Regions from separate parts of the Franzmannia qiaohouensis genome, predicted to be linked through region 1. Evidence: predicted binding sites of a transcription regulator. Region 1 holds the regulator's gene; each other region holds the start of a gene.
What was found. Region 1 encodes FliA, which starts transcription of late flagellar genes. Its sites were predicted from a motif close to CTAAAGTTNNNNNNNNNNCNGCCGATA; they were not measured.
Positions count from the first base shown of each region.

Region 2: the regulator FliA is predicted to act here: its motif matches at 7,839-7,865, upstream of QC821_RS18840 (flagellin N-terminal helical domain-containing protein).
Region 3: the regulator FliA is predicted to act here: its motif matches at 2,225-2,251, upstream of QC821_RS12210 (flagellar protein FlaG).

Region 1 covers NZ_JARWAM010000007.1:79,553-89,751, reverse strand. Annotated here, with positions in the region: gene pqiB (intermembrane transport protein PqiB) at 1-1,440, shown strand, start outside; gene QC821_RS10990 (PqiC family protein) at 1,521-2,150, shown strand; gene QC821_RS10985 (helix-hairpin-helix domain-containing protein) at 2,186-2,665, shown strand; gene QC821_RS10980 (DEAD/DEAH box helicase) at 2,999-4,318, shown strand; gene QC821_RS10975 (GGDEF domain-containing protein) at 4,450-5,652, shown strand; gene QC821_RS10970 (EAL and HDOD domain-containing protein) at 5,768-7,048, shown strand; gene QC821_RS10965 (zinc-binding metallopeptidase family protein) at 7,061-8,026, opposite strand; gene QC821_RS10960 (RNA polymerase sigma factor FliA) at 8,218-8,913, opposite strand; gene QC821_RS10955 (flagellar protein FlhE) at 9,025-9,462, opposite strand; gene QC821_RS10950 (hypothetical protein) at 9,459-9,977, opposite strand; gene flhF (flagellar biosynthesis GTPase FlhF) at 9,988-10,199, opposite strand, start outside.
Region 2 covers NZ_JARWAM010000016.1:89,953-100,151, forward strand. Annotated here, with positions in the region: gene QC821_RS18810 (hypothetical protein) at 1-381, opposite strand, end outside; gene QC821_RS18815 (hypothetical protein) at 512-640, opposite strand; gene QC821_RS18820 (methyl-accepting chemotaxis protein) at 894-2,603, shown strand; gene QC821_RS18825 (GAF domain-containing protein) at 2,677-3,420, shown strand; gene QC821_RS18830 (bifunctional diguanylate cyclase/phosphodiesterase) at 3,359-6,124, shown strand; gene QC821_RS18835 (hypothetical protein) at 6,194-6,868, opposite strand; gene QC821_RS18840 (flagellin N-terminal helical domain-containing protein) at 6,975-7,784, opposite strand; gene QC821_RS18845 (hypothetical protein) at 7,902-8,102, opposite strand; gene QC821_RS18850 (hypothetical protein) at 8,233-8,739, opposite strand; gene QC821_RS18855 (O-linked N-acetylglucosamine transferase family protein) at 9,099-10,199, opposite strand, start outside.
Region 3 covers NZ_JARWAM010000008.1:40,802-51,000, forward strand. Annotated here, with positions in the region: gene folD (bifunctional methylenetetrahydrofolate dehydrogenase/methenyltetrahydrofolate cyclohydrolase FolD) at 76-939, shown strand; gene QC821_RS12200 (S-ribosylhomocysteine lyase) at 1,008-1,475, shown strand; gene mtnN (5'-methylthioadenosine/S-adenosylhomocysteine nucleosidase) at 1,472-2,194, shown strand; gene QC821_RS12210 (flagellar protein FlaG) at 2,295-2,657, shown strand; gene QC821_RS12215 (alpha/beta hydrolase) at 2,782-3,678, shown strand; gene QC821_RS12220 (asparaginase) at 3,743-4,795, shown strand; gene QC821_RS12225 (DUF2789 domain-containing protein) at 4,858-5,094, shown strand; gene fliE (flagellar hook-basal body complex protein FliE) at 5,245-5,574, opposite strand; gene fliF (flagellar basal-body MS-ring/collar protein FliF) at 5,826-7,601, shown strand; gene fliG (flagellar motor switch protein FliG) at 7,601-8,611, shown strand; gene fliH (flagellar assembly protein FliH) at 8,604-9,386, shown strand; gene fliI (flagellar protein export ATPase FliI) at 9,379-10,199, shown strand, end outside.

The DNA of each region.
Region 1 (10,199 bases):
GTCGAGCGGGTCGGCCTGTCGGATGATCTGCGCAGCACCGAGATCGTGGCGCGCATCAGCCCCGACGCCGAGCGCATGCTGGTCGACGACACGCGTTTCTGGGTGGTCAAGCCGCGCATCGGCCGCGAGGGCATCAGCGGCCTGGGCACCGTACTGTCGGGCGCCTACATCCAGCTGCAGCCGGGCAGCAGCGACGCGCCGCGGCGCGAGTTCGAGGTGCTCGACCAGCCGCCGGTCGCCTCCCAGGATGCCGAAGGCATTCGGATCAACCTGCTCAGCCAACTCGGCAACTCACTGCGGCTCGGCGACCCGGTCACCTATCAGGGCTACACCGTGGGCCGCGTCGAGGCCACCGAGTTCGACGCCGACAACCGTCAGATGCGCCAGCGACTGTTCATCGAGAGTCCCTACGACGTCCTGGTTACCGAGAGCACCCGCTTCTGGTCGGCCAGCGGCATCGACCTGCGCCTCGACTCCGAAGGGGTGCGCGTCAACGTCGAGTCCTTCGAAGCGCTGCTGGGTGGCGGTGTGACCTTCGGCGTGCCCGAAGACGTCCCCCTCGGCCCCAGGGTCGCGCCCGACACCACCTTCAGCCTCTATCCCGACGAGGACAGCGCCCTGCAGGGTAGCTTCAACCGCTACCTGGAGTACGTCATGCTGATCGATGGCACCGTGCGCGGCCTGTCGCGCGGCGCGCCGGTGGAGTTTCGCGGCGTGCGCATCGGCACCGTGGCCAGCGTGCCGTGGAACTTCAGTGCCACCCAGCCGGAGGGGCGTCAGGGCTTTGCCATTCCGGTACTGGTGCGCATCGAGCCGCAGCGCATCGCCAATGACGATGACGACGGTCGCTTCGACCTGGACGAATGGGAGGCGCGATTCGAGCGGTTGTTCGACATCGGCCTGCGTGCCTCGCTCAAGAACGGTAACCTGCTCACCGGGGCGATGTTCGTCGATCTCAACTTCCAGCGCGACCTGGAGGGCGAGTACGTCGCCGAAGTCTTCGAGGAGCGCCGCGTGTTCCCCACCACCTCCGGCGGGTTCGCCCAGATCGAGGCCCAGGTCACCAACCTCCTCGACAAGCTCAACAACCTCGAGATCGAGCCGATCCTCAGCGGCCTAGACCGCAATCTGGCGCAGTCCGAAGCGATGCTCGATGAAGTCCGCGAGCTGACCGCCACCTTCCAGTCGATTGCCGATGATCCGGCTACCCGGGAGATGCCGGACAACCTCAACCGCAGCCTGATCGAGCTGCGCGAAACGCTCTCGGGGCTGTCACCGGAGTCAGATGCCTATCGCGAGTTGACCGGCGCCATGCAGCGCCTCGAGCGGCTGATGCGCGACCTGCAGCCGGCCGCACGCACCATCAGCGAGCAGCCCAGTGCGCTGATCTTCGACCGCCGTGGCGGCGACGACCCGGAACCCAGGGCACCGCGGGACTAGATGCAAAACCGCGTCCGATCGACCATCATGATGCTCACCGGCACGGCCCAGGCCGTGCCGCCTAACACGGAGATCACGACGTGCTGCAGTTTCGCTCATGCGACCGCTCGACCCCGTTCGGCCCACGCTGGCCTGGCATCGCCGTACTGCTGCTGGCACTCACCCTGCTGGCCGGCTGCGCCAGCGGTGGCGGCACCAGCGCCCAGCGCTACAGCCTGCCGGAGGGTGCTGAACTCGGCCAGGCCAGCCGCGTCGAAGCGCCCAGCCAGCGGCTGGTGGTATCACGGGTACGCGTCACCGACTACCTCGACGCCGAAGGCATCGTCATGCAGCTCGACGACATCACCGTCAATCGCGCCCGCCAGCACCTGTGGGCCGAGGACCTGCCGCGCCAGCTGCAGCGCGGCTTGCGCCAGCGGCTCGCCGAGCGCCTGCCGGACACCCAGGTACTCGGCGAGGAGGGCCGCCGCGACGGCGCATACGAGCTGCGCCTCGACGTCACCCACTTCCAGGGCCGCTACGACGGCCAGGCCATCGCCCGCGGCGAGTGGCAGCTGCGTGATGCCCGCGGCGAGGTGATCGCCCTGGAGCCGTTCTCGGCGAGCACCGTCCTGGATGCCGACGGTTATCCGGCGCTGGTACGCGCGCTGGGCCAGAGCTGGGATGCCGTGGCCGACCAACTCGCCTACCGGCTACGCGAATTACGCTAGTCTGTAAGGTGCTTCAACGTCACAGGACGCATGACATGGATGAACAGCAGCAACAGCGACACGCCCTGGCCCTCGAGCTCAAGGCCCGCGCCGAGCGCGTCGAACACGCCCTTACCCAGGCCATCGACGGCCAGGACGCCACTGAGAAGCGTGCCCTGCTGGGCCAGGCGCTCGAGGACATTGTCGCGCTGGAAGCCCTGGCCGAGGCTCACCCCGACATCCAGCTGCCACCGCTGCCACGCATCCGCCAGGGCATGGCCGGGCTGGCGCTGATGCTCTACCAGCAGGGCGCCTGCGACGGCCTGAGCGAATCCCAGCAGCACGCCTTCCTCGACGCCCACGCGGCACCGCTGACGGCGGTGGATGGTATCGGTACGGTGACCGCACGACGCCTGCTGCTGGCCGGGGTCACCAGCGTGGAGGCACTTCGCGGCCTGTCACGCGAGCAGCTCGAGGCCATCCCCGGCATTACCAACGCCACCCTGGCACGCCTCCAGGCCGGTCTTAGTCAGTAAAGGATGCAACTGCCCCTAAGCGAAGGGCGCCGGGGACAGGCCGGAGAGGAGGTTTGCGCCATGGATGGCGCAAGGTAGCGCCCAGGTACGGGTTTACAGCGCCTCCTCGCAGGCCTGTCGACGGATCAGCCCGAGCGGTACCGTCCACCTGTAGTGGCAAACCAATCCTTTATTAGTGCAAGAGGGGGCGATGTCTGTCATCATATTGCGCTGCGGCACTTTACGGTCCCCCTTGCCGCGCCTGTCATCGATTTTTTTCACGTCGTGCCCCGGGACTCACGCCTCTCACCTGATACAGAGGCGAGCGGTCACGTCGTGCTATCCGGAGTTTGCATGAGCTTTTCCGACCTCGGCCTGCGGGCCGAACTGCTTCGCGCTGTCGAAGAACAGGGCTATACCATCCCCACGCCGATTCAGCTCAAGGCGATTCCCGCCGTGCTTGAAGGCCGCGACATGCTCGCCAGCGCCCAGACCGGCACCGGCAAGACCGCCGGCTTCACCCTGCCGCTGCTGCAGCGCCTGGCCGACGGCCCGCGCCCCAAGCCGCGCCAGATCCGCGCCCTGGTGCTGACCCCGACCCGTGAGCTGGCCGCACAGATCGGCGAGAACGTTACCGGCTACGGCCGCTACCTCAAGCTGCGCTCCCACGTGATCTTCGGCGGCGTCGGACAGCAGCCGCAGGTCGATGCGATCCGCGGCGGCCTCGACATCCTGGTGGCCACCCCCGGCCGGCTGCTCGACCTGCACCAGCAGAAGCACATCGACCTCTCTCAGGTCGAGACCCTGGTGCTCGACGAAGCCGACCGCATGCTCGACATGGGCTTCATCCACGACATCAAGAAGATCCTGCGCGTGCTGCCGCAGAAGCGCCAGAACCTGCTGTTCTCGGCGACCTTCTCCGACGAAATCCAGCGCCTGGCCGGCGGTCTGCTCGACAACCCCACCATGATCGAGGTGGCGCGTCGCAACACCACCGCCGAGCTGGTCGACCAGGCCGTCTACAAGGTCGACCGCGAGAAGAAGCGTGAGCTACTCGCCCACCTGATCAGCACCCAGCAGTGGTATCAGGTGCTGGTCTTCACACGTACCAAGCACGGCGCCAACCGCCTGGCCGAACAGCTCTCCAAGCAGGATATCCCGGCCATGGCGATCCATGGCAACAAGAGCCAGTCGGCGCGCACCAAGGCGCTGGCCTCTTTCAAGGCGGGTGACCTGCAGGTGCTGGTCGCCACCGATATCGCCGCCCGCGGCCTGGATATCAGCGAGCTGCCCCACGTGGTCAACTTCGAGCTGCCCAACGTGGCCGAGGACTACGTGCACCGCATCGGCCGCACCGGCCGCGCCGGCAGCGAAGGCAAGGCGGTATCGCTGGTCTGCGTCGACGAGCATGGCCTGCTCAAGGGTATCGAACGGCTCATCAAGCGCGACCTCGAGAAGCGCATCGAGCCGGGCTTCGAGCCCGACCCCAATGCCAAGCCAGAGCCGATCGAGAACGGTCGCCGCGGCCAGCCGAAACGTGGCGGCGGTGGCAACGGTCGCGGCAACGCCGGTGGCCAGCGCGCCAGCGGCAATCGCAGCGACCAGCCGCGGCGCAGCAGCGACGATGCCCGGGCACCGCGCCGCCGCCGTGGCGGCCGCTCCAAACAGGCCTGAGCCTTTGCCAAGCGTTCTGCATGGCCACCCACCCGGGTGGCCATTTTATTACTGGATACCCCCCCACCTTTGGTCAATACTCGTCGTCCCACGACCTCATCCTTGGTCCCTGCGTCCAGCGAGGTTCGACCATGACGTCAAGCACCCCGCCCCCGCTCGACACACCCTTGACCTGCGAAGTGCTCAAGCCGCTGCTTGACCAGCTCAGTGACGGGCTGACCCTTTGCGACCATGATGACGGCGTGCTTTATGCTAACCACGTCGCACTACGCCTGCTGGGCAGCAATGTCATCGGCCACCGGCTGGAAAGCCAACTGATCGACGATCAGCCCGGGGTGAAGATCGCCATCCACACCGGCATGCATCTCGATATGCGTGAACTACCTTTCGGGCTGGGCATGCGTGCCTATCTTTTTCGCGATCAAGGTTCGAGGATCAGTGCCGATCAAGCCCTGGCACGGCTGCGCGGGCTGGTCGAGGCGTGGCCCGATGCCGTGCTGTTCTGCGACGCCAATGGTCTCGAGATCAGCGATGCCAACCGCGCCGCGCGACAGTTGCTGGAAGATGATCATCATCGCCTGACCCGCGAGAACCTGTCGGTAATTTTCTGCGACAAGGATGCCGATCGCCTGCAGAAATTCATTCGCCAGGGCTTGCTGTCGCGGCGCGGCGCCGTCAGGCGCGAGATGCTGTTGCGCAATGACGTGCCCGTCGAGGCGACTCTGATCCGTCTCGATGAACACCAGGGTCAGCTGACGCTGATGGCAATGCTTCGCGACCGCTCCCACTATTTGGGCAAGCTGCGCGCGGTGGAGCACAAGCTTGCCAAAGCGCAATCGATGATCAGCCGCGACAGTCTCACCGGGCTGTGCAATCGCCACGGCTTCGACAAGGCACTCGAAGAGTTCATCATTGCCGGCGCCAGCGGCCGGGAGTTCGCATTGATGATTGGCGACATCGACCACTTCAAGCAGATCAACGATAGCCACGGGCATCTGGTCGGCGATGAGGCGCTACACAAGATTGGCCAGTGCATTCGTGCCCAGTTGCGCGACGCCGATCTAGTGGCGCGCTACGGCGGTGAGGAGTTCTGCATTCTGGTGGTGTGCGGTGCCGCCATGCTCTCGGAGATTGCCGAGCGCATACGCCATGCCGTGGGCGATACACCACTGGCCCTCGATAACGGCACCCTGCTGCCGGTCACCCTGAGTCTGGGCGCCTGCATGTTCGAACCCGGTATCGACGGTGAAACCCTATTCGAACACGCCGACGATGCGCTTTACGCAGCCAAGGAAAGCGGTCGCAACCGCGTTGTGATGTTTCAGTCGCCTTAGCTAAATTGTCACGTTCGGCGGCGACGAGTACTATCCTCACCATACCCTCAGGATGAGAACGCGGCATACCCGCCCGCCCCTTGGGGTCCGACAGGATCGAACGCAGGGAACCACCGTGCCATCAAGCAGCGATACTCCTCTGGCCAGCGCGACCGGCACCGACGTAAGCCCCGATGACAGCTACTGCATTGCGCTGCAGCCGATCTGCGACGCCGATTTTCAGCACGTCGGCGATGAACTGCTGTATCGCGCCAGCGCCAGCGATGCCAGCGCGACTGTCAGCGACCCGCTGCTGGCCACTGCCCGGGCCAGCAGCATGGCCATCTATGAGATCGGACTCGATAAGCTGATCGGCGATCGCCTGCTGTTCCTCAAGGTCTCCCGTGAATGGCTCGAACGGCCCGAGCTGCTGCCGTTTCCGGCCGACAACGTGGTCATCGAGGTACTCGACGACGGCACGCCGCTAGACGACCTGAGCAACGCCCTGGCGCTGATCAAGCAGCGAGGCTATCGCCTGGCGCTGGATGCCACAGCGGTACTGCAGGGCGATGTCGATACGCTCAGCGGCATGGCCGATATCATCAAGCTGCGCCTCGACGAGGGCATCGACCCCGCCCGACTCGCCGCCTTTCGCGACGCCGGCTGCCAGCTGCTGGCCCAGCGCCTCGAGACCCGCGACGACGTCGAGACGGCGCGCCAGGCCGGATGCGCACTGCTGCAGGGCTTCTTCTTCGCCCAGCCGAGCAATGTCGCCCCGCCCACCGCAAGCCGCCGCAGCAACCCCAGCATCCAGATCAAGCTGATTCGCGAACTCTACCGCGACATGGTCAATATCGACCGCCTGGCCGACATGATCGCCCAGGACCCGCATCTCTACCTGATCGTCATCAAGCGTGGCAACTCGAGCTACTACGCCCAGAGCGGCGGCGGCGGCAGCCTGCGCCGCAGCCTGCAGGTGCTGGGTATCAATGAGCTGCGCACCCTGGTCGCCACGGTGATGCTGGCCCAGAACGGCCCGGTGTCGCGTCTCACCCTCAAGCATGCCCTGACCCGCGCCACCATGTGCAAGCACCTGGCCGCGCCCTTCCCCCAGCTCGACCCGGAAGACGCCTTTACCACCGGCCTGTTCTCGTTGATGGACACCATGCTGGGGGTCGATATGCTCGACTTGCTCAATGAGGTCGAACTCAGCGCGGCGATTACCGCCGCCATCGGTGACGGCAGCGGCCAGCTCGGGGCGATTCTGATCATTGCCCGCGACTACCAGTCGTTCATCGCCCTGGATGAAGCGGGACAGGCAGGCCAGACGCTGCCGGCCAATGCGCAGCTGCGTGCGGCCTATCTGAACGCCGTGCAGGAAACCCAGGCACTGATGAACAGCCTGCAGGAGAGCTAGCGACCGACGCGCTCATAGCCCCTGGGCACCACGCCGCAGCCAGTCATGTACGAAGACCAGTTTGCGGCGTGACACTTCGGAGAGCACGAAGGGATAAAGATCCGACAGCCCCATCGCACGGTTGATGTGGTTGACCGCCATCACCTGGTGCGTCGCGACATGGATCAAGCGCTCGGCGTCTGCCTCCATGTAAGGGTCCCAGCCGTGATACGGCAGTTCGCTGGAGGAGAGTCCCGCGGCGGCGAAGCTGTCGGCGATATCCGTCAGATGCAGCAGATGGGCCGCGGTTTCGGCCCAGTCCTCGTGGGGATGGGCGGAGGCATAGGTGCTGACGAAGCTCGAGCGCCAGCCCTCGGGTGGGCCCTGCTGGTAGTGCCGCTGCAGGGCTGCGGCGTAATCTTCACGCTCGTCGCCAAACATCGCCCGGAAGGCCTCGAGAAAGTCATCTCGCAGGCTGAGCCGCCACCACAGCATGTGTGAGATTTCATGGCGCATATGGCCGATCATGGTGCGGTATGGCTCGTCGAGCGCCTCGCGACGCGTCGCGCGCAGCACCGGGTCCGCTTCCGCCACGCTGATGGTCACTACCCCCCCCACATGCCCCATGGCCACCGGCGTTGGTCCTTCGGCAAGCATGTAGAACACCGGGGGAGCGCCGGGGTCTTCCGGGCGGAACCAGTTCCAGCGCCCCAGATTATCCAGCACCCAGCGCTTGGCGGCCTCGGTCTTGGCCCAGTGGGGCATGGCATCGGGAATCGCGGGATCCGGAGCCAGCGCGGTCATCGCGCAGGCGCGGCAGAACGCTCCCTGCTCGGGGGCGATCCAGTTACAGCCGATCACGTCGCGATTGGCGCAGAACGGCGGCATGGTGATCATGGCCCTGGCCTGCGGGTCGTAGGCGACAGGCGTGCCGGTGGCAGTAGCGAGGTTGTCGAACCACAGGGACCCGGGACCGACCGGGTTGGCAAAGACGCGCATAAGGCAGTCCCTCCTGGACAACGCCAGAGCGCAGCGCTCTGGTAAAGATAGCGGCTGAATGCAGCACTCCATCCTGCAGCCTACCATTGAAGCGTCAGGCGCCCAGCCACCTATCGTTGCGCGGAGGAAAAAAACCAGAATGCGTGTTGCCAGCGTCACATGCGCAGGGCGTCTCGGTCGACGTGTGCCGGCTAGGTCAAGCGAGCTCGCAGCCGTGCCACTGCCTGGCTATGCAGCTGGCAGACCCGCGATTCGCTGACCCCCAGCACCGCGCCGATCTCCTTGAGGTTGAGCTCTTCCTGGTAGTAGAGCCCCAGCAGCAATTTCTCGCGCTCGGGTAGCAGCTCGATGGCGTCCACCAGCCGCTGGCGCTGCTCACCGTCGACCAGTGCGGCGAACGGCGACGGCGGTGCGCCCTCACCATTGCCCGGTTCGACGCCCTCCGCCACCAGCTCCTCGTAAGGCAGCAGCTGGCCACCGTTGGTATCACCCAGCTGCTGATGGTACTCGGCAAGCTCGATGCCCAGCTCGTCGGCGATCTCCTGCTCGTCGGCCGCTCGCCCCAGGCGCTGCTCGGTACGCCGCACCGCTTCGTCCAGCGCCCGCGCATTGCGCCGCACGCTGCGCGGCACCCAGTCGCGACTGCGCAGCTCATCGATCATCGCCCCGCGAATGCGCTGACTGGCATAGGTCGCAAAGCTCGCCCCCTGCCCCGCGTCGAAGCGGTTCAGACAGTCGAGCAGGCCGACCATGCCGGCCTGTATCAGGTCGTCGAGTTCGACGCTCGCCGGCAGTTTGACCTGCAGCGCCAGCGCCTGACGGCGCACCAGCGGCAGGTACTGCTCGAGCAGTGCGCCTTGATCGATCTTGCCCTTTGCCGTGTACATCGCTGTCGTTGCGACCTCAGTCAGCCTGGAAATCGAATCGTGACCGCCGCGGCGGTCTCATCACCCTGGCATTATCGCGCGACGGATCGCAGCACCAAGCCGGGAATAGCCTCATTGGCCAACGGTTTTTTTCGCCTTTGCCGCGGCGGGCCGGCGATGATCGACGATCACCTGCAGCCCGTTTACCTGCACCGGCCTTGCCCCCTGGCCGAGGCGGAAACGGAAGTGCAGCGGCTGGGCCGCGGACAGTCCCGCTAGCCCCTCGCTCTGCCCCCTGGCGCCATTCAGGCGCAGGCAGCGCTGAGGATGGCAAAGCCACGCCTCGAGCAGCGCCCCCGGCGGGGTGGCATACTGCCAGCTGATACGCGCAATCTGTGCGTCGGATGGTGCCGCACCGCTCAGCCCACGACTGTCGGTGTCACGTCCTGGCACCGCCACCCGCACGCCCTCCGCCTGGGCGACCCAGCTGCCCGACACCGCGGGCGCCCCGGCCTGGGCCCAGCAAGCGCCGGCCAGCAGCACCAGCAGTACACCCAACCACGCCTTCATGACCGCTGCTCCGATTGGCGCACCATCAGCAGGCGAATCCCCAGAAAGTCGGCGGCGGCCTGGCGCAGGTTGTTGAGCAGTCCGCGCGACACGCCCAGCCTCGGGTGCAGCAGCAGCAGCCCACGGGGCCCGCCACGTTCGGCGAGCCTTCGCAGCAGGGAGTAGCTGCGCCGGAAGGCGTCTGGATCGCTGTCGACCCACAGCGCCCAGCGGGTCTGCTGGGCGGCCAGCGTGGCCAGGTGCGGGCTGTTCTCATCGAGCGCTACCACCCGCCACCCCTGGGGGTCACCCACCCAGGCCTGTCCCTGGTGACGCCAGGCGTCGAGCAGGCGATAGACCCGGGCGGTATCGCCGTCGGGCAGCCCTACCACCAGCAGCGCCCGATCGCCTGAAGAGGACACCGCTGCATCGCGGCGCGGTGCAACGTCCGATGGCGTATCGACATCCGTCGCCGGTGTCTGGCTAAGCTCACCGGCCCACTGCCGCAGCCCCGCAGCCTGGTCCTTGAACGTCATGCTCGACATCTCAGGCAGCCACCTCACGGAACACGTCGCGCGCGGTGAACAGATGGATCAGTGCATCGAGCAGTGTCGCTGCCTGGCGGCTGCGCTGGCTGCCGAGCAGCGCCAGCAGCTGGGCGCGTACGTCCATGGCCCAGTCGCCGTCAGCGACGGCCAGGCTGAGCGCCACGTTGGCCAGCCCATGGGCGAGCTGCAGCCGCAGTTCGGCATCGCAGG
Region 2 (10,199 bases), on a different contig from region 1:
CGCATGGTTGGCTTCATCCGCCGTGGCCGGGCACACCCCGTTGATCTTGAGAATCACCGACTTTTCGCTGAGATGCCCCTTGAGCGGGCTACCCTTGCCAATTCGCAATACACGTAGGCCGCTGCACTCCAGCGGGGCATCGTCGGCGAAATGCGCATGCTCATCCGTATCGGACGCACTGTCATCCGCCTGATCGTCGAGTCGCTGGTTGACATGCGTGCACAGCAAGGCCGCACCGAAAAGCAGCGCACTCAGTGCTCCGACGCTTAGCGCCGGCACACCGCCGCCCCTCAGTATCATCATCGTCGTAATAGGCGCCGACAGCGCCGCCGCCGCCCATAGCAAGGCGCCTAGCAGCGTCCGTTCCCCGTCAATATCCATGTACACCCCAAAGTATAATTTTTATCACCCTGTGTTGTAGCCCATCCTGCACGCCAGAGGTGTCACGAGATGTACTTTATCGTTTCCAAACAGTGCCATATTGGCACTGAACGGTGTTCATCGCATACTACTAGCTCGCCACGCCGTACGTCAGGCGTGGCGTCAGATCAGGCTCGCTGACCGTGAAGCCCCCCACCAGCGCCGCCATTTCCTCGGCCTGCTCATCCAGCGACTTGCTGGCCGCAGCGGCCTGCTCCAAGGATTAAGTAGCCTTCGAGGCGATGCGCCAGAATGTTGATACAGGTCAATATTTTCCACAGCACTATTACAAACGACTGTTTTATCACGGTTAGTTAAAGTCGCTGACGGCTGCGCCGATAACGTGGATAGAGGAGAACTCCAACCCTGTCACCAGCGCTGTAACGAGTGTTAAAGCGGGGCTACCTGATGCCAGCGAGCAGCACTCGTAAACATCGGAACTTAATAAAGCGTTACCACATAGAGGGGAGACTATGCGTCTCAATACTCCGGTTACCCAGCAGGAGTACCGTCTCGCCGAAGCGGATCTGCTGATCTCGCGCACCAACCTGCAGGGCAAGATCACCTACGCCAACCCGGCGTTCGTCGAGGCCAGCGGGTTTACTCTCGAAGAATTGATGGGCAGCGACCACAACCTGGTACGCCACCCGGACATGCCAGTCGAGGCCTTCGAGAACTTCTGGACGACCATCAAGCAGGGCCAGATCTGGAGCGGCCTGGTCAAGAACCGCCGCAAGAACGGCGACCACTACTGGGTGCGCGCCAACGTGGTACCGGTGCGCGAGGCCGGCAAGATCGTCGGCTACGCCTCGCTGCGCACCTGCCCGGGTCGCGCCGAGGTCGAACAGGCAAGCGCGGTGTATCAGCGCTTCAAGGACAACCGCGCAGGGAGTTATCGCCTGGCGCGTGGCGAGATTCGCCGCCGCGGCTGGCACCACCGCCTGCTGGGCATACAGTGGGGCTCCGCGCGCACCCGCATCACCCTGCTGGCGGTGCTGGCCAGCGTGCCGCTGTTGGCTTTCATGACCCAACAGTGGCGCGTCGGGATCAGTGCCGACGGCGCCCTGCCGCTGGCGCTTGCCGCGCTGATGCTGGTAGCCGTGCTGGCGCTGGGCATTGGCGTATGCCGCTCGATCAGCCGCACGCTCTACCTGTCGCGGCGCTTCGCACTGCAGGTGGCAGCCGGCAACCTCACTGCGCCGGTGCCACCCCACGGCAAGGACGACATGGGCCAGTTGGTAGAGGCCCTTGAGACCATGAAGAAAGGCCTGAGTGGTATCGTCGGCGACGTCAACACTGGGATAACCCACGTGCGGCCCTCGGTGGACGCCATCCGCTACGGTAACGATGCCCTTTCGGCGCGCACCGACAGCCAGGCAGCCTCGATCCAACAGACCGCAGCCAGCATGGAGCAGATGACCTCCACGGTACGTCAGAACGCCGATAACGCCCAGCAGGCCAGTCAACTAGCACTGTCCAACGTCGGAGAGGTCGAAAACGCCGGCAGCGGCATCGCCGAGATGGTCAAGCGCATGGCGACCATTACCGAGCGCTCGCGCCAGATGTCCGACGTGGTCTCGCTGATCGACTCGATCGCCTTCCAGACCAACATCCTGGCCCTGAATGCCTCGGTGGAGGCGGCACGGGCCGGCGAGCAGGGCCGCGGCTTCGCGGTGGTAGCAAGCGAAGTACGCAGCCTCGCCTCGCGCAGCGCCGACGCCGCCAAGGAGATCCACCAGCTGATCGCCAACGCCAACCACGAGATCGAGGCTGGCGCCGAGGTGGTCACCCGCACCGAGTCGGCAATCGGCCGCGTGGTCGAGGCAAGCAACCGGGTCAATGACATCATGGAAGAGATCAGCGCCGCCTCCCGCGAGCAGAGCAGCGGCATTACGCAGATCAGCGACGCGGTCAGCCAGATGGAACAAGCCGTTCAGCAGAGCGCTAACCAGCTGCAGGAGAGCAGCCGCGCGACGCATCAGCTGCAGCACGAGACCTGGTTGCTGAACAATGCCATCCTGGCCTTCCGCACCCAGGGCAGCGGCCAGGAACTGCAGGTCGAGATCGACCTTGCTTCCGGCACCACCCAGCGCGAGATCGCAGTGCCCGCGCAGCTTGCAAGACCACGCCCACAGCGCGCCAAGACCATGTCTAAAGCGCCCGACGATTGGACGTCCTTCTGACAGCTAAATTATGTTACACCTATGAGTGGCAGCGCCCTCGGGCAACGCCTAAATCGATGCGGAGGCAGTAACCATGCAGACACCCCCCGTACCCGGGAATGAGTTGCAACGTCTGCAGCGGCTGTGGCGCTATACCCTCAACGACCGCCGTCACGACGTCGCCCTCGACGATCTGACACGCCAGGCCGCCGACCTGCTCGAAGCGCCCATGGCGACCCTGTCGCTGGTCGACGAGAGCTGTCAGTGGTTCAAGAGTGCGAAGGGCATGCCCTTCGCGCAAACGCCACGGGATATCTCGTTCTGCGCGCACACCCTCCTCAACGACCAGCCGATGGAGGTGGCCGATACCCACCTCGATCCGCGCTTTGCCGACAACCCACAGGTGACCGAGGCGCCCTTCGTGCGCTACTACCTGGGTGCCCCGCTGATTACCCGCGACGGCTATGCCCTCGGTTCGCTGTGCGTGCTCGACACCCAGCCGCGCCAAGCCAGCCCGCTTCAACGCCAACTGCTGGTGCTACTGGCCAAGCAGGTGATGCAATATTTCGAACAGCGCCTGGATAGTCGATTCATTGACGCCGTGGACCACGCCGGTATCGGCGTCTGGGAACTCAACGCAGATTCCGGGGATGTCGTGCGAAGCCAGGCTGCCTTTCGTCAACTCGGTATCGGCGACGACCAGCCGCCACTGACGGAAGTCGCTATCTCCCGCTACCATCCCGATGACCAACCGCGACTACGTCAGTGCCTGAACGATGCCATCGAACGACAACAACGATTCGAAGCCGTGCTGCGCCTGGCCACCCCACCAGGATAGCTACGACTGGGTACAACTCACCGGCGAACCGCTGGTGGTCAAAGGCGTCACCAAGCAGGTATTCGGCACCATCCGCAATATCAATCGCCTAAAACACGCCGAAGAGCGCCTGCAGTATCAGCACCAGCTCGACAGCGTCATCGTCAAGGCCCAGTCGCGCTTCATAACCAGCGGCGACGGCCATCAGGCCTTTGCGCTGCTGCTCGATGACATCCTGGCACTAACCAGCAGCGAGTTCGGCTTTATCGGCGAAATCTTCCACGATACCGAGCAACGCCCCTACCTCAAGGTGCAGTCGATCACCGATATCGCCTGGGACAAGGCCTCTCGAGCAATGCTCGAGGACGCCCCAGACGGACTCGAATTCCATAATCTCGACACCCTGTTCGGCCACGCCCTGCGCACCCAGAAGACGGTGATCAGCAACGACCCCGCCAATGATCCACGCAAGGGCGGACTGCCGCCTGGGCATCCGCCGCTGCAGAGTTTCCTGGGCGTGCCGATCAGTATCAATGATCGCATGGTCGCCATGCTGGGGCTGGCCAACCGCCCGGAGGGCTTCGATGCGGCGCTGGTAGAGTTCCTTACTCCGCTGCTCAGCACCACCGCCCAGTTGGTCGACACTCTGAGGGTAAGGCGCGAGCACCAATCCAGCCAGCAGAGCATCGGGCGGCTGTCGCAGGTGGCCCAGCGCACCAGCAACAGCGTGTTCATCTGCGATGCCAACGACCGTATCGAATGGGTCAACGAAGGGTTCGAGCGGCTCAGCGGCTACTCCAGCGACGAAGCGCTGGGCAAACGCCCCGGCGAGCTACTACGCGGCCCGGCCACCGACAGCGCCGCCAACGCGCGCATCGAGGCGGCACTGGCGCGAGGCGAGGGCTTCGAAGAGGAGGTAATCCACCATCGCCGCGACGGCACCCCCTACTGGGTGCACATCCGCTGCGATGCACTGTACAACGAGAATGGCGAGCTGACCGGCTTTATCGACATCCAGTCAGACATCAGCGAGCGCAAGGCCTTCGAGGAGCGCCTCAAGCTCGCCGCACGCGTCTACGACAACACCCAGGAAGGCATCATGATCACCGATGCCGAGCACTGGGTGGTCGACGTCAATCCAGCCTGCTGCACGATCACCGGTTACAGTCGCGACGAGCTGATCGGCATGCATGCTATCCGGTTGGGCTCGACGCTGCCCGGGGTCGCCGACACCCCCACCGTGATCGATCACCTGGGCAGCGGCAAGGACTGGCATGGCGAATTCGCCGGGCGCCGCAAGAACGGTGAGAGCTTCCCCGCCCTGCTCTCGGTCTCGTCGGTCTACGACGACCAGAGTCAGGTCATCAACCACGTGGCGGTGTTTTCCGACCTCACCCGCAGCAAGCGCCACAGTGAGGAGCTCTACCGTGCCGCCAACTTCGACAAGCTCACCGGCCTTGCCAACCGCGAGCACCTCGCCCAGCAACTGCAAGACCTGCTCGACTACGCCGAGGGCTTCGACCAGTCGCTGACGGTATGCATGCTCGACCTCGACCGCTTCGGCAATATCAACCAGAGCCACGGTCATCAGGCAGCCGACCGGCTACTGATGATCCTCGCCGAGCGCTTCAAGCGCGTGCTCAACGACCATGGCAAGCTGGCGCGAGTGGGCGGCGACGAATTCGCGCTGGTGCTGCCCGAGACGAATCACGGCCTGGAAAGCCTCGACCACCTGCGCAACGCCCTGGCCGAGCCGCTGGTCATCGACGGCGAGTCACTCAGCGTGACCGCCAGCATCGGCATCTCGACCTACCCCCAGGACGACAGCGACGCCGACATGCTGCTGCGCCACGCCACCCAAGCGATGTACCAGGCCAAGCAGCGCGGCGGCGACTGCTACCAGCTGTTCGACCCCGGCCAGGATCTGCGCATCCGCCGCCAACGCGAGGAGCTGGCGCGGCTGGCACTGGCCCTCGCGCGCGACGAGTTCGAACTCTACTACCAGCCCCAGGTCGACCTGGCGGAACACCGCCTGGTCGGCGTCGAGGCGCTGATCCGCTGGCGCCACCCGCAGCGCGGCCTGGTGGCCCCCGGCGAGTTCCTGCCGCAGCTGGCCGGCACCGAGCTCGAGCAGGCCATCGACGACTGGGTGGTGGAAACCGCCCTACGACAGTCGGATACCTGGCGACACAGCGGCTTGACGCTGCCGGTCAGCGTCAATCTCAGCCCCCAGTCGCTGGTGCGGCGCGAGTTTCTCGACGTGCTTGCCCAGCACATGCAGCGCCATCCGCAGATCGGCCCCGGCGACCTCAAGATCGAAGTACTGGAATCTGCCGCGCTGGATGACATCGACGCTGCCATGCAGGTCATGAAAGGCTGCCACGCGCTGGACATCGAACTGGCACTGGACGACTTCGGCACCGGTTACTCGTCGCTCTCCTACCTGCGCAACCTGCCGGTCGACCTGATCAAGATCGACCGCAGCTTCGTCTCGCGGATGCTCGAGAACGACGACGACCACGCCATCGTCGAGAGCGTGGTCTTCCTGGCCGGCAAGTTCAAACGCCCGGTGCTTGCCGAAGGCGTAGAGAGCATGGCCCACGCCCGGGCGCTGGGCGCGCTGGGCTGCCACCTGGTGCAGGGCTACGGCATCGCCAGGCCGATGCCCGCCGGCGAGATCCGCGCCTGGCAGCAGGCCTGGCTCGGTGCCGAGACGACGCCTTGAACGCCCGTCTAAACACCAACGTCCGGATACAAAATCCGGGCGATACCAGCGTGCTGTGATAAAGCAGCCTCAGAAGGTGTAGGAGACACCCACCACCGCCACCGGATAGAACGGCAGCTTGTCGGCCTCATCCTTCAGACGCTGCTCCTCGCGGCGCAAGTCACGGCGGAACTGGTCGCTCTGTGCCTCGTAATTCTCGGACGTACTAAGTGACACGTCGATACTGGTCGCCATCACCCCGAGCTCGGAAAACACCCCGAAGCCCTGCCGATGCGACGAGCGCCAACCCAGGCCGGCATAGGGCTGCACACCATCGGCGATGGTCAGCTTGCCGTGTACGCTGCCAATGTCACTGGCGGCATAAGTCTGCCCATCAAATTCGAACGTATCGTTGCGCTTGGAACGCCCGCTAACGTTGGCTTCCATATCCGGCAGCATGGCACCCGCGGTGAGATAGAAGCGTCCGGCAAACGGGTAGTAGTCAAACTTGATGGCCCCAGCGGAGATATCCAGGTCACCGTCGTAATCCACATCATCGGTGTCGAAGTCGCCGCTCCAGCTCAGCCCACCGGCGTACTGGGCCGTCACCCCCATACGCTCATGAAAGCGCCATGACACCTCGGCCCCTACCCCGGTGGTGCCCGCCAGCACGCCAACACTGTAGCGATCCTCGAACGCCTGAACGCTACTTGCGCCAGCGCCCAACAGCAGTGCCGCCATACCGGCAGTCATCAACTTGTACATTGTGAATATCCCTTGCGTAATGATCCGATGCGGGCTTCATACCCCGCAAAAGTGCTATCGGCAGGCACTCGCCTAACTTTAATAAAGCAACCTAATCAGAGGGATATCAGCGCTGCAGCAGTGTGAGAATCATATTGGGCAGCTGATTGGCCTGAGCCAGCACCGCGATGCTGGCCTGCTGCAGGATCTGCGCGCGGATCATCCGCGACACCTCGACCGCGTAGTCGGCATCCATGATCCGCGAGCGTGAGGCCGCCAGGTTGATCTGAGTGGTAGCCAGATTATCGACCACCCCTTCGAGGCGATTATGCGTCGCCCCCAGATAGCTACGCTGGCGGTCGACTCGCTTTAGTGCCTCATCGAGCCGCGCCAGGCGGTCCTCGTCCACTTCCTCGACGCTGAAGCCCTCAAGGCCCAGCCCGTCGAGGTTGAGTGCTGTCAAGGCGATATCGATCGTCTGGCCGTCGTAGGCTCCCACCTGAATCGACAGCGAGCGAGTCTGCCCCAGCGGTTTGACGCCGTTGAAATCGGTCTGGCCGGTAAGGCGATTGATCTCGTCGAGGCGCTCATCAATCTCACTCTGAATCGACGCCAGATCGCGCTCATTCAGCGTGCCGTTGGCCGCCTGAACCGAGAGCTCGCGGATACGCTGCAGATTGTCGTTGACCTGATTAAGCGCACCCTCAGCGGTCTGCACCAGCGAGATGCCGTCATTGGCATTGCGCTGTGCCTGGGCCAGGCCACGGATCTGCGCGGTCATGCGATTGGCAATCGCCTGACCGGCGGCATCGTCCTTGGCACTGTTGATACGCAGACCGGACGACAGCCGCTGCATCGCCGTCTGCATCTCTGACTGACTGCTATGGAGATGCTGGCGCGCCAGCATCGACATGATAGAAGTATTGAGCACCAGCACCGTGGCAAGCCCTCAAGGGCGCGCCGGGCGGCGCGCAGGGGTGGTTACTCAGAGTATCGGCCGGCGCGGAAAAAGCTTTAGCTCTCGTTTATTCGCAGATCAAGAGGCGATCACCTCTCAGGCGACCTCATCGAGCATCGACAGCGTGTAGGCACGCTGATCGGCCACCGCCTTGGCGTAGATATCATGCACCTCGAGGTACTCGGCCTCGTGGGATTCATCCATACCCGAGGCTTCAAAGCGCAGCATCAGCGCACGGGTGTCGCGGATCAGGCTATCGAACTCCTCGATGATCCGATGGTACTCGTCGAGCGTCACGGTAAAAAAGCCTCGGCATGGCAGGGTATAGCTGCATTGTAGAAGCCCGGCCACACCGTCGATTTGCTGAAAAGCGTAGAGAAACGGCGTTTGCGGGCATAATCGAGCAAAGCGCTACCTGTGCAGATGGTTATAAGCTCTGCTCGTCATGCAGCGGCGTCGCCAGCATCTCCAAGTGGTGTCGACCACGCCGCTCCCCGACACCGATCTCGATCATCGCCGCATGCGGACAACCGAGCCTTTTCAGACAGTGTTGAAGTTTTCGCCTTTCTCGGTGCCGTGCGCTCTGGGCATCGCTCTTCAGCACTTCGATCACCGCCAGGGTTTCACCGCTGCCACGGCGATGAATCAGCAGGTCGGGAAAGATGGTCGGCGCCTCGGTGGTGGCACTGGTGGTCGACACCACGATATGGCCTCTGCTCTGCAGTGGCCCGCGCCAGCAGTTGAACTCGCAATCGACGTCCCAGTCGGGAAATACTGCCTGTAGATGGCACCCCAGTCGAGCAGTGATACTGCGCTCATTGGCCTGGGCTTCCAGTAGCGCCGCATCGCGTTCCTGCAAGCGCTTCAATGCCTGCTCCAGGCCATCAATGACATCCACTTCCAGGGCGGCGGGAAGGGTCTCGAAATGGGTCATGTGCTGATATCCCCTCTACGTTGTTGTGCCAGCTTTTTGTTATATTCATAAGCATATCGGCATGTAGGAGGAAAACTTGAGCCCTCATCTAAGCTACCGATGCAGGAGATCGTGACTTAAGAAGGGCTCCGCAGACGATCAGGCAAGAGAACAATCCGACTCAGACCACAGGGATCCGTGAAAGCCGGTACAGCTCAATCGAGCATCTGGCCACCTACAAAACAAAACGCCCGCATTGTAATGCCTCCCGGTTTCTGCACACCCTTCGATGCTAATGCGGGGTGTGCAGAAACCAGGGGGTCATTACAACGGGGGCATGTGTCAGGTGATAACCATCACTGTACACTTTTTCTAAATCCTCAACGCCCGTCTCTACCTGATAAAGTTACTTTATAAAACTCAGGTATTATCCAACTCCAGTCAGATTTCTTGATTTCTACATTATCGGGGAAGATTTCGAACACCGCCATTCTATCGATAAAATCGACAGGCTTTAGCAGCTTCTCAACAACATGATAATAGGTCCTGTCACGATAATCATCAAACAAAACCGTTGTCTTTTTTCTCGCTTTAAGCAAGATTGTCAGAAAACAGGCAGTCCTTAATCGGCCATCAATTAACACCACATCAGGATCCTCAAACCATGGTTCATCCCAGATCCTCATTGGATAATCAGGAAAGCTCTCCCATAATTTTTTATCTAATGGCTTTGCCCATGCTCCCGTCTTACCAATATCAACATGGTATATATGAGGGGAAGAGCTACAGCAGAAAGACGGATGATTAAAAATAACTTTCATTCGCTCTGCCCAATTAAAGTCATTCTCCACACCATAAATATGTTTTCCAAGCATACGAGAAGCAAGTAATGTAGAAGCCCCTGTACCATATTCCAAAATAACGCTAGCGTTTTCATAACACCTAAGTAAATATTTCTCACACTCAGCACTAAAGGAGTGCTCTGGAAGCTCCAACTCCTTCTCTGCAACAGAGTTAATTTTTTCAGAAGCACTTTCACCACTAAAAAAGCCGTTTCTAATCTTAGCCGAGATACCACCATGCATCTTATCGAGGATTAGCCAAGATCCCTTTTGCAAAGAGGTTTTCACTTTCGCATGATCCTTGCTTCTCACATAGTCGTGAAACAATACCGCATCAGGTATATATATTTGGCTGCCCGCATCATACCCCATATTCATAAATCTAACAGACAAGTCAAAACCGCCATGCCCAAATAAAATATAGTCTCCCCATCCACCGACTTTAGCAAACGCCGAGCTATTGACTGACACATTACCTTCCAGTGTTGGGGGAGATGAGATCATCTCACTCCCGAGATAGTAATGCTTTGGCTGTTCAATTGTATCACTTTTGCACACACCCCGGGCACATATGACTTTGTTAACACTATGGGCTATTAAATGGCTATCTATAAAACCAGCATCGGGATAGCCGTCATC
Region 3 (10,199 bases), on a different contig from region 1:
GCGAAAATCGCCGCCCACAACGTTTTCAGCCCGCGTCCAGCCGCGGGCGACCACCATGTCCCAGGGGATTTCTCGATGACCGCCCAGTTGATCGATGGTAAGGCGATTGCCGCTCACGTACGCCAACAGGTAGCCCGCCGGGTGGCGGCGCGCCGTGAGGCTGGCGCACGCACGCCCGGGCTTGCCGTGATCCTGGTCGGTGACGATCCCGCCTCCCACGTCTATGTCCGCAACAAGCATCGCGCCTGCGCAGAGGCCGGCGTTCACTCGGTCCAGCACCAGCTGCCTGCCGCCACCACCCAGAGCGACCTCGAGGCGATGATCGACGCACTCAACGCCGACCCCAGCGTCGACGGCATCCTGCTGCAGCTGCCGCTGCCTGAACATCTCGACGCTGGACCGATTCTCGAGCGCATCCTGCCGCACAAGGACGTCGACGGCTTTCACCCCTATAACCTCGGACGTCTGGCCCAGCGTCAGCCGCTGATGCGGCCCTGCACCCCCAAGGGCATCATGACCCTGCTGCAAGAGAGCGGCCTGAAGGTCCGCGGCCTGAATGCCACCGTGGTCGGCGCTTCCAACATCGTCGGCCGGCCGATGGCGCTGGAGCTGATGCTGGCCGGCTGCACCACCACCGTCTGCCACCGCTTCACCCGCGACCTCGAGGAGCACGTTCGCCGCGCCGAACTGCTGGTGGTGGCCGTCGGCAAGCCGGGGCTGGTCAAGGGCGAGTGGGTGCGCGATGACGCCATCGTCATCGACGTTGGCATCAACCGCGAGGACGACGGTCGCCTGATCGGCGACGTCGAGTTTACCCCGGCCGCCGAGCGCGCCAGCCACATCACTCCGGTGCCCGGCGGCGTCGGGCCGATGACCGTCGCCTCGCTGCTCGAGAACACGCTCTACGCCGCCGACATGCACGACGCCATGCAAGGCTGAGCCGAGTCAGGTAGAATGCGCGCCTTCTCAAGGCAATACGCCCCCATTTCCAGCATCACGAGGTCGTCATGAGCGAACAGCAGATGAACGTGGAAAGCTTCAATCTCGACCACACCAAGGTCAAGGCCCCTTACGTGCGCCTGGCCGGGATCAAGGTCGGCGACAACGGCGACCAGATTCACAAGTACGACATGCGCATCTGCCAGCCCAACCAGGCGCACATGGAGATGCCCGCCCTGCACTCCCTCGAACACCTGATGGCCGAACTGTCGCGCAACCATAGCGACAAGGTCGTCGACATCAGTCCGATGGGCTGCCAGACCGGCTTCTACGTCGCACTGATCAACCACGACGACTACGACGACGTGCTCGAGCTGCTGCGCAAGACCCTCGAAGACATCCTGGTCGCCACAGAGGTGCCGGCCTGCAACGAGATGCAGTGCGGCTGGGCAGCCAGCCACAGCCTCGAAGGCGCCCAGCAGATCGCCCGCGAATTCCTCGCCAAGCGTAACGAGTGGACGGATGTGTTCGCATGAAGCGTATCGGCATCATCGGCGCCATGGCCCAGGAGGTCGCCTATCTGGCGAGCCTGCTCGAAGATAGCAAGACCCGTCAGCACGTTGGCTGCACCTTCTACACCGGCCGCATGCACGGCGTCGAGGTGGTGATCCTGCAGTCCGGTATCGGCAAGGTGAACGCCGCCATCGGCACCACTCTACTGCTCGACACCTACCAGCCCGAGGCGATCATCAACACCGGCTCCGCCGGTGGTTTCGGCGAAGGGCTCGAGATCGGCGACGTGGTGGTCTCAAGCGAAGTGCGCCACCATGACGTCGACGCCGTGGTGTTCGGCTATGAGCACGGCCAGGTACCGCAGATGCCCGCCGCCTACCTGCCCGACCAGCGACTGGTCACGGTGGCACGCCAGAGCGTCGAGTCGCTCGGCGAGGTGCGCGTGGTCGAAGGCCTGATCGCCACTGGCGATGTATTCATGGCCTGCCCGGAGCTGGTCACCAAGACCCGCTCGCGGTTTCCCACCATGCTCGCCGCCGAGATGGAAGCCGCCGCCATCGCCCAAACCTGCCATCTCTACGGCTGCCCGTTCGTGGTCATCCGCGCGCTCTCCGATATCGCCGGCGGCGCTGACAACCACGTCAGCTTCGAGCAGTTCCTGGAAACCGCCGCCGACCACTCGGCACGGATGGTCACAGCCATGGTCGCGAGACTCGCCACGCCCAGCCGCACGCCTGCCTGACGCCCGCGAAAGCGAACCACCGATCAGCCGCTAAAGAACCTCCTCGCCCTGCCGATACTATCAATGACAAATAGTAGTCGGCAGGGTAAGAGGCCCCACCATGAGCGACCTGATCAACGATATTAGCCCCGCGACTCGCGGCCTGACCGCCCAGCAGCGCCTCGACAGCATGCTCGTACAGCTCGGTCACAGCCCGCTCCCCACCCCCGAGAGCCAGGCAGAGCGCGGTGCGGCTGCGCTGCCGCCAGCGGGGGATCTCATTGAGCCGGTGCTGCGTATCAACGAAGTGATGCGCCCCTACGGCGTCGAGTTCCACCTCAATGAGTTCGACTCGCGCACCGTGGCGCGGATCGTCGACCGCGACAGCGGCGACGTGATTCGCCAAATTCCCAGCGAAGAAGTGCTGCGCATCGCCGAATCTCTGAGCGAACTGCAGGGTCGTCTGATCAACCTCGAGGTCTAGCAGCCTATCGGGCCATCAGGAACTACGGCACCGCGAGACGGGTCGCATCAATGCATCCACAAAGCCTTTACGAGCGTATAGGCTTGTACAAGATGACCGACCCTCCAGCTCACGGATCGCCGCCATGCTGCCCTTTCGTCGCCTGATTGCCCTACTCTGCCTGCCGCTGCTGGTGACTGGCTGCAGCCGTCATCTTAACGCCCCCGGCCAGCCGCCCACGGCCCTCGACAGCGCCAGCCAGCAGGTCACCCTTCTTGAAGGGCTCACCTACACCCCCGACGCCTGGCCCCAGGCGTTGCAGGCAGATGTCTACCTGCCCGCCGATGACGGCGCGACGCTGCGCCCCGCGGCGCTGGTGGTCCACGGCGGCGGCTGGCAGCGCCGAGATCGCAGCGACATGGCCGGCATCGCCGGGCAGCTGGCCGAGGCCGGTTTCGTGGCGGTCAATATCGAGCATCGCTTTGCGCCGGCGCATCGCTTCCCTGCCCAGCTCCACGACCTGCAGATTGCCATGCGCTGGCTGCACGACCAGGCACCGGACTGGCGCGTCGATACCCAGCGCCTGGTCGGCGTGGGGTTCTCTTCCGGCGCCCACCTGGTAGGGCTCCTCGCCCTCAGCGCCGACCGGGCCGAACTGGCCACGCCCTACGGCGGCGAGCACACCCGGCTGCAGGCGGTACTCGCCGGCGGCATGCCCACCGATCTGTTCAAGTTCGACGATGGCCGGCTGGTGGTGCAGTTCCTCGGCGGCACCCGCGCCGAGGTCCCCGAGCAGTATCGACTGGCCTCACCGGCACGTCAGCTCGGCGACAGCGCCCCGGCGTTCTTCCTGTTCCACGGCACTCAGGACCGCCTGGTGCCGGTCGACCACGCCGCAGACTTTCACCAGGCACTGCTCGAACGCGGCATCCACAGCGAGCTCTACCTGCAGCGGCTGCGCGGCCACCTGACAAGCTTCGTCACCCGCGGCAGCGCCATCGAGGCGGGCATCGACTTCCTCAGCCGCCGGGTCGGCGACTGATCACACCGCCAACCTCGGGTATCATGGCAGCCCGAATCCTTAGAGCCGCAACAGGAACCACGCCATGGCGCAGCCCCCTCGCCCGCTTCTCGTCGTCTACACCGGCGGCACCCTTGGCATGCTGCCCAGCGCCGCGGGCCTGGCCCCCGGGAGTGACATCGGCCGCCGCCTCGACGCCGCCCTGGCCAGCCTGCCGCCGGCACGTCGCGCCGATTTACCGCCCTTCGAGCTGGTCGAGACGCCCCAGCCCATCGACTCCAGCGCCGCCACCCCTGCCACCTGGCAGGCGCTGGCCGAACTGATCGCCGCGCAGCACGGCCGGCAGCGCTATGCGGGTATCGTGGTGCTGCACGGCACCGACACCCTGGCCTGGAGCGCCGCCAGCCTCGCCTACCAGCTTCAGGGCATCGATATACCAGTGGTCGTCAGCGGCGCCATGCTGCCGCTCGAAGCCGAGGGCTCCGACGCCCTGGGCAATTTCGAGGCGGCACTGCGCTTCGCCGCCGAGCAGGGACTCAAGGAGGTCGCGGTGTGCTTTGCCGGCAAGCTGCTGCGCGCCACTCGTACGCGCAAGTGGCACACCCAGGCAGCCGATGCCTTCAGCAGCCCCAACTATCCGCTGCTCGGCGAACTGGTCGACCACCGCCCGGTGCTCTACCCCAGCCGCGGCCTGGCAGAGCAGCAGCGCGGCGCGCCACGCTTCGAGCTGCCCGACTATATTGGTAAGCATGCCAGCAACAGCGTAGTGCGCATCGCGCTGTGGCCCGGCATCGCCGCCTGGCAGGTTGCTGCCTGGCTCGAGCCCAGCGCGGTGCAGGGCGCCCTGCTCGAAGTCTGGGGTGGCGGCAACGCCCCGCAAGACCCTGAGCTGCTTGGCGTACTGGCCCGCGCCAGCGGCGAAGGCAAGCTGCTGGTCGCCCTCAGCCAGTGCCCCCACGGCGGCATCGAGATCGGCCACTACGCCGCCGGCCAGGGCCTTGCCGATGCCGGGGTGCTCTCCGCCGACGCCATGACGCCGGAAGCTGCCTTCACCAAGCTGGTCCACCTGCTGGCCCAGCCGCTCGACGACACCGAGCGCAGGCGACGCTTTCTCACTTCGCTGGCCGGCGAACGTTGAGCGGCAAAGGCCGCTGCGACCCGCTATGGTGTAGGGACATATCGTCCATCAGGGAGACTGCCATGGAACCACCGGTTCACCATTTCAGCGAGCTTTTCGAACAGCTCGGCTTGCCCGCTGACGCCGCCTCCATCGAAGCCTTTATCGAACAACATTCACCGCTGCCGGACGCCCTGCCACTGCCCGACGCTCCCTTCTGGAGCCGCGCCCAGGCCGACTTCCTTCACGAGGCGCTGGAGGACGACGCCGACTGGGCCGAGGTGGTCGACCACCTCGACGCCTCGCTGCGCAAGACCTGAAATCCCCGCACCAGCAACGACGATGCCCGGCCATTTGGCCGGGCATCGTGATGTTATGCCTGGGGAATATGTGAGGATTCCTACCGGGCTGGCGCACCAGCAGCGTGCAACGCAGCGATTCGCTGGTGCGGTCTTTTATTCAGTGTTTACCTAGACCTGCATATTCATCACGTCCTTATAGGCCGTCACCAGGCGATTCCTCACCTGCACGCCCATCTGAAAAGCCACGCTGGCCTTCTGCATATCGACCATCACGTCGTTGAGCGCCACGTCCGGGTCGCCGGACTGGAAAGCGGTGGCTTTGGCGCTGGCGGTCTGCTGCAGCCGGTTGATGCGCTGGATCGAGGCCTGCAGCTCGCTGGCGAAGCCGCCTTGGCCGACCGCCGTGGAGAGGTGCTGGCCCTTGTGCTGGGCGCCGGCGGCCTGGGTCGCCAACGACTGCATCTGCGCCACGGCCGACTGAATCGCGGGTGTACTCATGCGTCTCGACTCACTGGTTGGAGAGCGTGGGGCAAGCCTAGCAAGGCAGGCGCCACCACCAAAGCGGCAATTGGCGAGCAAAACTCCGGCTTTTCTACCCTTTAGCCTTTACCCACCTCCGCATAATGGCGTTCATCAACACGACCGCCTGCCGACACTGGGCGGCGAATCGGACAGCTTGTGGAGCCGGATGGCGCAATGACTTTCGACACCGACGCAGGGCAACGCAGCAGAACTTCAGGAGACACGCTGTGAGCGAGGCCCAGACCAACGCTGGCGCACAGCCGGCCGGCAACCAGCGCAGCGCCGAGGGCGCCGCAACCACAGGGGTGCGCGGCCTGACGACCGCCAAGCTTGCCGAGCAACTGCGAGCCAACCCGCTGGTGCCGCTAATGATCGCCGCGGCGGTGGTGATCGCGATCATCATCGCCCTGCTGCTGTGGGCCAAGAGCCCCGACTACCGCGTGCTTTACAGCAATCTCAGCGAGGCAGACGGCGGCCGCATCATCAACGAACTCGACACCCGCGGCGTCAACTACCGCATGAGCGAAGGCGGCCAGGCGCTACTAGTGCCCAGCGACCAGGTCCACACCCTGCGCCTGCAGCTCGCCGAACAGGGCCTGCCCCAGGGCGGCAACGTCGGTTTCGAGCTGATGGACAACCAGGCCTTCGGGGTCAGCCAGTTCGCCGAGCAGGTCAACTTCCAGCGTGGCATGGAGGGCGAGCTGTCGCGCTCCATCGAATCACTCGGCCCGGTCAACCGGGCGCGCATTCATCTGGCCATGGCCAAGCCGTCGGTCTTCGTCCGCGAGCGCGAGCCGGCCAAGGCCTCGGTGGTGCTCACCCTGCATGGCGGCCGTAGCCTCAGCGAGGGCCAGGTCGATGCCATCGTACACATGGTTTCGAGCAGCGTACCCGAACTCTCCGCCGACGACGTTACCGTGGTCGACCAGGCCGGGCGCCTGCTCTCCCAGCGTGGCGGCACCAGCCGCGACCTCGACGGCACCCAGCTTTCCTATATCGACGAAGTCGAACGCTCCTACCAGCGCCGCATCGAGAACATCCTGTCACCGATCCTGGGCAGCCAGAATGTCCGCGCCCAGGTCGCCGCCCAGATCGACTTCTCCACCCGCGAGGAGACCTCCGAGCGCTATGGACCCAACCAGGCGCCCAACGAAGCCGCGGTACGCAGCTCGCAGTTGAGCACCTCCTACCGCGGCGGCGATGAGCTGGCGATGGGCATTCCCGGCGCCCTCACCAACACCCCGCCGGGCGTCGCCCCCTCGCCGATCAACCAGCCCCTCGATGACGAGGGCAATCCCATCGAGCCGGACGAGCTGGCCGAGGGCGCTGCACCCAGCGACCTGCGCCACGACAACGTGATCAACTACGAAGTCGACCGCAACGTCGAGCATATTCAGCATCGTCGCGGCCAGATCGAGCGCCTCTCGGTGGCAGTGGTGGTCAACTATCGCGAAGAGACCGATGCCGACGGCGACACCCAGCGCGTCGCCTTGAGCGATGCCGAGATCGCCCAGCTCAACCGCCTGGTACGCCAGGCCATGGGCTTCTCCGAAGCACGCGGCGACGCTGTCGAAGTGGTCAACAGCCCCTTCACCCTCGACCAGGAAGAGCTCGACCAGCGCGCCTGGTGGGAATCGCCGGAACTTCAGGCCATGGCCATCAGCGCCGGTCGCTACCTGCTGATCGCCTTCATCGCCCTGCTGCTCTACCTGCTGCTGCTACGTCCGCTGATCAAGCGCTACACCGAGCAGCCGCTGCCTGCGGCCGCCATTCCCGAGCCGGGCTTCCGCGCCACCGTCGGCAACGACGACGAGGACGGCGAGCAAAGCGAGCAAAGCGAGCAGCTCGAGGACGACAGCTACTCACCGCCGCCGCGCAAGAAGCGCAAGTCGTCGGCCTATGAGCAACAGCTCAAGGATGTCCGCGAGATGGCTCAGGAAGACCCGCGCCTGATCGGCATGATCGTGCGCAGCTGGATCCACAAAGACGAGGGCAACAGCTGATGAGCAAGACCGCCCAGATCACCATGAGTGGCGCTCGGCGCAGCGCCATCCTGCTGCTCGCCCTCGACGAGGATAGCGCCGCCGAGGTGTTCAAGTACCTGGCGCCGCGCGAGGTCCAGGAGATCAGCCAGGAGATGGCGACCCTCGACCAGGTCTCCCACGAGGAGATGCGTCAGGTCCTCAACGACTTTCATGACGAGGCCGAGCAGTTCACCGCCATCAACCTGCACTCCAGCGACCATATCCGCTCGGTGCTGACCAAGGCGCTGGGCAGCGAACGCGCTTCGAGCCTGATCGAAGATATCCTCGAGTCCACCAGCACCAGCTCCGGCATCGACTCGCTCAACCTGATGGAAGGTTCGCTGGTCGCCGAAATGATCCGCGACGAACACCCGCAGATCATTGCGACCATCCTGGTGCACCTGGAGCGCCATCAGGCCGCCGATATCCTCGAGCACTTCGACGATAAGCTGCGCAACGACGTGGTGCTGCGTATCGCCACCTTCAGCGGCGTCCAGCCGGCGGCGCTGCAGGAGCTCACCGAAGTGCTCGGCGGCATGCTCGACGGCCAGAATCTCAAGCGCAGCAAGATGGGTGGTGTAAGAACCGCCGCCGAGATTCTCAACCTGATGAATTCCAGTCAGGAAGAGGTGGTCATCGAGACCGTGCGCGCCCACAGCGAAGATCTGGCCCAGAAGATCATCGACGAGATGTTCCTGTTCGAGAACCTGCTCGACCTGGACAATCGCGCCATCCAGCTGGTGCTCAAGGAGATCGATACCAACTCCCTGGTGATCGCGCTCAAGGGCGCCCCGGACGCGCTGATGGAAAAGTTCATGCGCAACATGTCGCAGCGCGCCGCCCAGCTGATGCAGGAGGACATGGAAGCTCGTGGGCCGATCCGCGTCTCCCAGGTCGAGACCGAGCAGAAGAACATCCTGCAAGTGGTGCGGCGCCTGGCAGACGCTGGCGAAATCGTACTGAGCGGTGGAGACGACACCTATGTCTGACGCCTGGCGCGATCTCGACGATCGCCAGGATGACGACTGGCGGCGCTGGCAGATGGATGAGCTGGGTCAGCCACAGCGCGCCCAGCAGGAGCGTGAGCGTAAGCGCCGCGAGGCGATCCGCCAGCAGGCCTTCCAGCGCAATGCCGAGATCGAAGCGCTGCGCGAGAAGGTTCGCGAGGAAGCGCGCCAGGAAGGCTATGCCGCCGGCCAGGCCGAGGGCTACCAGGCCGGCTACGACCAGGGACTCGCCGAAGGCCGCGAAACCGGCGAGCAAGAGCTCAAGCGCCAGGCCCAGAAGACCCTGGCGCCACTCGCCCCACTGGCCCAGCACTTCAGCGAGGCGCTGGCCCGCCTCGACCAGGACATCGCCGACGACCTCGTCGAGCTGGCGCTGACCACCGGCCGCCAGCTGGCCGGCGAGGCCCTCGACGCCCGTCCAGAACAGATCCTCGATATCGTTCGCGAGCTGCTCCACGCCGACCCGGCGCTCAGCGGTCGCCCGCGGCTATGGCTGCACCCCGCCGACCTGAGCCTGGTCAAGGCCCACCTCGGCAACGAATTCGATGCCGCCAACTGGCAGCTGCAGCCCGACGACACCATCAGCCGCGGCGGCTGCCGGGTGACCAGCCCCAGCGGCGAGTTGGATGCGACCTGGGAGCGGCGCTGGGCCACCATCACCGCCATGGTGCGCCAGCGCAAGCCGGGCGACACCCGCGCCAATGGCGACCGCGACAGCGATGCGGCACTCCGCGAAGAGGGCTCCGACAATGGTTGACGCCGTCGCCGATAACCGCCACCAACACCACTGGCAGCAGACGCTGTCGCGAGTCAGCTCGCGTATCGAAACGGTGCCCCACTACCGCAGCAGCGGTCGCATCGTGCGCGCCACCGGCATGGTGCTCGAGGCAGTGGGCCTCAAGGTGGCGCTGGGCAGCGCCTGCAGGATCGAACTCAGCGGCCACGGCGAGACGCAGTACGCCGAGGCCGAGGTGGTGGGCTTCTCCGGCGAGAAACTGTTCCTCATGCCACTCGCCGAGATCAGCGGGCTCTCCCCCGGCGCCCGGGTACTGCCTCTCACCGACGGCGATGGCGGCAGCGCGCGGCGCTTCCCGATCGGCGACTCGCTGCTGGGGCGGGTGGTCGACGGCAACGGCCGCCCGCTTGACGACCAGGGCCCGCTCGACGATGCGCCTTTCGCACCGCTGGCCACGCCACCGCTCAACCCGCTGTCGCGGGCGCCCATCGAAGCGCAGATCGACGTCGGCATTCGCGCCATCAACGCCCTGCTCAGCGTCGGCCGCGGCCAGCGCATGGGCCTGTTTGCCGGCTCCGGCGTCGGTAAGTCGGTGCTGCTGGGCATGATGGCCCGCTACACCCAGGCCGACGTCATCGTCGTCGGTCTGATCGGCGAGCGCGGCCGCGAGGTGCAGGACTTCATCGACAACATCCTCGGCGAAGAGGGCCGCCGCCGCGCCGTGGTGGTCGCCGCCCCCGCCGACACCTCGCCGCTGCAGCGCCTGCAGGGCGCCTCCTACGCCACCCGCCTGGCGGAAGGCTTCCGCGACGCTGGCCGCAACGTACTGCTGAT